DNA from 2 places in the Rhizobium sp. NRK18 genome. Region 1 is predicted to be linked to the other one. Evidence: riboswitches for the same ligand, from Rfam matches in the RefSeq annotation. Region 1 holds a riboswitch; the other holds the start of a gene.
What was found. A riboswitch is a leader RNA that binds a small molecule or an ion and turns the genes downstream of it on or off. The one in region 1 is predicted to bind thiamine pyrophosphate.

Region 1 (2,389 bases):
CGCCGGCGACCTGTCGTCGCTGGTTCCCGTCCTGCCGGACATGGTCGAGCTGCGGCGAACCTTCTGGCTGATCGCCCACGAGGATTCGCGCGAATCCGCCCGGGTGCAGACGGTCATCCAGTTCATCGCCGAACAGGTGGAACAGTCTCATCGCGACTTTGTCCGGTCCTACAAACCAACCGCTACGACTGGCAATGTTGCAAGACGCTGATGCGAGTTGATTGCCGCGTCGGGATCGGCTTCAAATGTGGGAAGATTTGGATTTGTAAGGAGCGTTCGGCATGGTCTCGACGGTGGACTTGAACTCGGACATGGGCGAAAGCTTCGGCGCCTACCGGATGGGCGACGACAAGGCGATGCTCGACATCGTCACGACAGCGAATGTCGCCTGCGGCTTTCATGCCGGCGATCCCGTGGTGATGCGCGACACGATCCTTGCCGCCAAGGCGCGTGGTGTCGCCATCGGCGCGCATCCCTCCTTCATGGACCTCTATGGCTTCGGACGGCGGCGGATCGTCGGCGACAGCCCCGCCGATCTCGAAGCACAGCTCATCTACCAGATCGCCGCGATTCAGGGCATGGCCCGCGCGCTCGGCTGGCCGATCACCCATGTGAAGACCCATGGCGCGCTCAACAACATGGCGGCGGAGGACCCCGATCTGGCGGCCGTTTGTGTGCGCGCCGTCAAGGCGGTCGACCCGTCGCTCGTCTTCGTCTGCCCGCCCTATTCGGAAATGACGGCGGCGGCGGAAAAGGCCGGTCAGCCGGTCGTCTGCGAGGTCTTCGCCGATCGGACCTATACGCCGCAGGGGCGCCTGACCTCCCGCAAAATGGAAGGCTCAGTGATCCACGATCCGAAACAGAGCGCCGACCACGTTCTCTCCATGGTCCGAGACGGCCAGATTATGACGACGGCGGGAACGAAGCTGCCGGTCGAGGCGGCCACCGTCTGCCTGCATGGCGACACGCCGGGCGCGGTCGCGATGGCGAAGGCGCTCCGGGAGGCGCTGACGGCCGAAGGGATTGCCATCCAACCCTTCGCCATGCCGGTCGGACAAATCTGACATTTCGCCCTGTCGGCACCAAGCCCCTTGACGCCGGCCGGCTTTCGCTCCTACCCTTGGCGCATTCACCAGGGGGGTCCCGCAAGGGGCTGAGATTCTGCTGGGCTTTTTCGAAAGCAGCGCAGTGACCCGTTGAACCTGATCCAGTTCATACTGGCGTAGGGACGGTGCTAGCGCTGCTGACGCGACAAAACCCGAATTCCGGGACGTCGCTGGCGTCTTACCATCATTCCGGCTTCGAACTGGGTCTCCAACTTGAAACATTGGAGCCTCAAATGAACATTGCCGCCAAGAATATCACCCCCGACATCACCAAGGGGCCGCTGCCCGCGTCCACTAAGGTTTACAAACCGGGCGAAATCCATCCGCATATTCGCGTGCCGATGCGCGAGATCGCGGTTCACCCGACCGCGGGAGAGCCGCCGGTCACGGTCTATGATTCCTCCGGTCCCTACACGGACCCGGCGCAATCGATCGACATCGAGAAGGGCCTGCCGCGCCTGCGCGCCGACTGGGTTACCGCCCGCGGCGACACGGAGGAATACGAAGGCCGTATCGTCAAGCCGGAGGATAACGGCTTTGCCACCGGCGAACGCCTGACGCCGGAATTTCCCAACCTGCAGACTCCGCGCCGGGCAAGGGACGGCAAGGCCGTCACCCAGATCGCCTATGCCCGCGCCGGCATCATCACGCCGGAAATGGAATTCATCGCCATCCGCGAGAATCTCGGCCGTAAGGCGCTGAAGGAAAAGCTTGCCCGCGACGGAGAGAGCTTCGGCGCGGCCATCCCGGATTTCGTCACGGCGGAATTCGTCCGCGAGGAAGTCGCCCGCGGCCGGGCGGTCATCCCGTCCAACATCAACCATCCGGAAGCCGAGCCGATGATCATCGGCCGGAATTTCCTGGTGAAGATCAACGCCAATATCGGCAACTCCGCCGTCACCTCGTCGATGGCCGAAGAGGTCGAGAAGATGGTCTGGGCGACCCGCTGGGGCGCCGACACCGTCATGGATCTGTCGACTGGGCGCAACATCCACAACATCCGCGAATGGATCATCCGCAACTCGCCGGTTCCGATCGGCACGGTGCCGCTCTACCAGGCGCTCGAAAAGGTCGGCGGCATTGCCGAGGATCTCACATGGGAGGTCTTCCGCGATACGCTGATCGAACAGGCGGAGCAGGGCGTCGACTATTTCACCATCCATGCCGGCGTCCGGCTTTCCTATATCCCGCTCACCGTCAACCGCGTCACCGGCATCGTCTCGCGCGGCGGCTCGATCATGGCCAAGTGGTGTCTGCATCATCACAAGGAGAGCTTCCTCTAC
Region 2 (2,389 bases), 3.7 Mb from region 1:
ATCGCCGAGCGGCGAGATCGACAGGCCCGATCCGCCATAGCTCAGGAGCGATCCGATCGCCACGCCGACGAACAGGCAGAGGCAGGCGAGGCCAATGGCCCCGCCGACAATCGCGCCTCGTCTGTCCCGGCCGGCAATCTGCATCGAAGCGTCAGTTGACGGACATCGCCGTCAGCCACTCGTCGATCCAGGCCTTGCGGTTCTTCTCGACAGTGTCGGGGTCCATCAGGAAGGTTTTGTCCGGATGAACGAGTGTATCGAACGCAGCCGGAAGCGGCGTGGAGGTCGGGGCGGCCGGCATCATCCAGTTGGTTTCCGGAATGATATCCTGGAAGGCCGGGCTGACCATGAAGGTCAGGAACTGGCGGGCGAGGTCCTTGTCGGCTGCGGTCTTGGTCACACCCGCCACCTCGATCTGGATGTAATGGCCTTCGGAGAAGCTTGCCGCCTGGTAGCGGTTCTCGTTTTCGGCGATCATGTGATAGGCGGGAGAGGTCGTGTAGGATAGCACCATCGGCGCCTCGCCCTTGGTGAACAGGCTATAGGCCTCCGACCAGCCCGGCGTCACCGTCAGCACGCGGTCCTTGAGCTTGGCCCATGCCTCCGGCGCCTTGTCGCCATAGATCGACTTCACCCACAGCAAAAGGCCGAGACCCGGCGTCGACGTGCGCGGATCCTCGATGACGATCTTCTGCGACGGATCGCCCTCGACCAGCTCCTTCATGCTCTTCGGCGGCTCGGCCATCGACTTGGTGTCGTAGACGACGGCGAAATGCCCATAGTCATAGGGCACGAAGACGTCGTCGGAGAAGCCGCCCGGGACGGAAACCTTGGAGGTGTCGACCTCGGCGGGCACGAATAGCCCGGTCGATTTCGCCTCGGCGATCAGGTTCGTGTCGAGTCCCAGCACGACGTCGGCCTTGGTGCCCTCGCCCTCCAGCTTCAGACGCGTCAGCAGCGCCACACCGTCCTCGACACCGACGAAGTTGACCGTGCAGCCACAGGTTTTCTCGAAGGCTTCCTTCACCTTCGGTCCCGGTCCCCAGTCGGCGATGAAGCTTTCATAGGTGTAAACGGTCAGCACCTTGTCCGCGGCTGATGCCGGCAGAACAAATGACAGGGCCGCAACGGCCATGGTGAGTGAAAGTGTCAGTCTGCGCATCCCGCGCCTCCTCTGTTTAGCTGGTTGGGATAGCGCGCTGATGAGATGCGTCTAATCCCTCCGCCGGTGTTAGCCGGATCAGGTTCTGCGGGTTGGCTTCAGGCCTCTCAGCGTCGTCCCGCGATTGCGGAAGGTGCACCCCGTTAGATCTGCCGCGAGATTTACTTCGCCCTCGGCTATATGACAAGGACATTCGGCAATTGCCGCCTCTGGTTTCCCTTTCCCTCGCCCCCGGTTTTGCGCTATTGCGCTTGTCCCATGACGCTCTTCACAATTCTTCTCGGCGGCGACCTCGCCGTAACCCCGCGGCTTGAGGCGGCAACGGCCGGCGCGCGCTATATCGCTGCCGACGGCGGGATGCGGCATGCCCAGGCACTGGGCGTCACACCGGAGCTCTGGGTCGGTGACTTCGATTCGTCCACCGACAGCCTGAAAAACGATTGGCCGGACGTCGAACGTCTCGACTTTCCGCCGGCAAAGGCGGCAACCGATGGCGAACTCGCCGTCCAGGTGGCGCTTGAACGCGGTGCGACCTCGCTGATCCTCGCCGGAGCCCTGGGCGGCGAGCGGTCGGATCATGCGCTGATGCATCTTCTGCACGCCTGCCACCTGGCCGAGACCGGTCTCGACGTGCGGCTGACCTCCGGGACCGAGGAAGCCTATCCGCTGTTGCCCGGAGAACGCGATCTCGATCTGCCAGGCGGTAGCCTCTTCTCCGTGCTCGGCCTGTCGGCGCTCACCGGGCTGACGCTGGCCAATGTCCGCTACCCCTTGCAAACTTTCGACCTTGCGTTCGGTTCCACGCGAACCATATCCAACGTCGCGGAAGGCCCGATTCGCCTTTCGCTGCAATCGGGCCGCGGCATTCTCCTTGCCCGCCCCTATGACATGACAGGAGCCTGACCTTTGGCGCCCCCCATTCTCAAACTCGACGACATTCACTTGAGCTTCGGCGGCGCGCCGCTTCTCGACGGCGCCGGCCTGCAGGTCGAGCCCGGCGAGCGCATCTGCCTCGTCGGCCGCAACGGCTCGGGCAAGTCTACGCTCTTGAAGATCGCCGCCGGCCTTGCCGAGGCGCAGTCGGGCGAGGTCTTCCGCCACCCGTCCGCCACCATCCGCTATCTGGAGCAGTCGCCCGATTTCGGCGAGTTTTCCACCGTGCAGGCCTATGCCGAGGCCGGCCTCGGACCGGGCGACGATCCCTACCGGGTGACCTACCTGCTGTCG

Region 2: another riboswitch for thiamine pyrophosphate. It lies ahead of thiB (thiamine ABC transporter substrate binding subunit); the one in region 1 lies ahead of thiC (phosphomethylpyrimidine synthase ThiC).

The regions. Positions count from the first base shown of each region.
Region 1 covers NZ_JANFMV010000001.1:3,935,516-3,937,904, reverse strand. Annotated here, with positions in the region: gene NN662_RS18720 (LysR family transcriptional regulator) at 1-211, shown strand, start outside; gene NN662_RS18715 (LamB/YcsF family protein) at 282-1,064, shown strand; TPP riboswitch at 1,125-1,247, shown strand; gene thiC (phosphomethylpyrimidine synthase ThiC) at 1,340-2,389, shown strand, end outside.
Region 2 covers NZ_JANFMV010000001.1:220,896-223,284, reverse strand. Annotated here, with positions in the region: gene thiP (thiamine/thiamine pyrophosphate ABC transporter permease) at 1-144, opposite strand, end outside; gene thiB (thiamine ABC transporter substrate binding subunit) at 152-1,162, opposite strand; TPP riboswitch at 1,201-1,315, opposite strand; gene NN662_RS00935 (thiamine diphosphokinase) at 1,421-2,065, shown strand; gene NN662_RS00930 (ATP-binding cassette domain-containing protein) at 2,069-2,389, shown strand, end outside.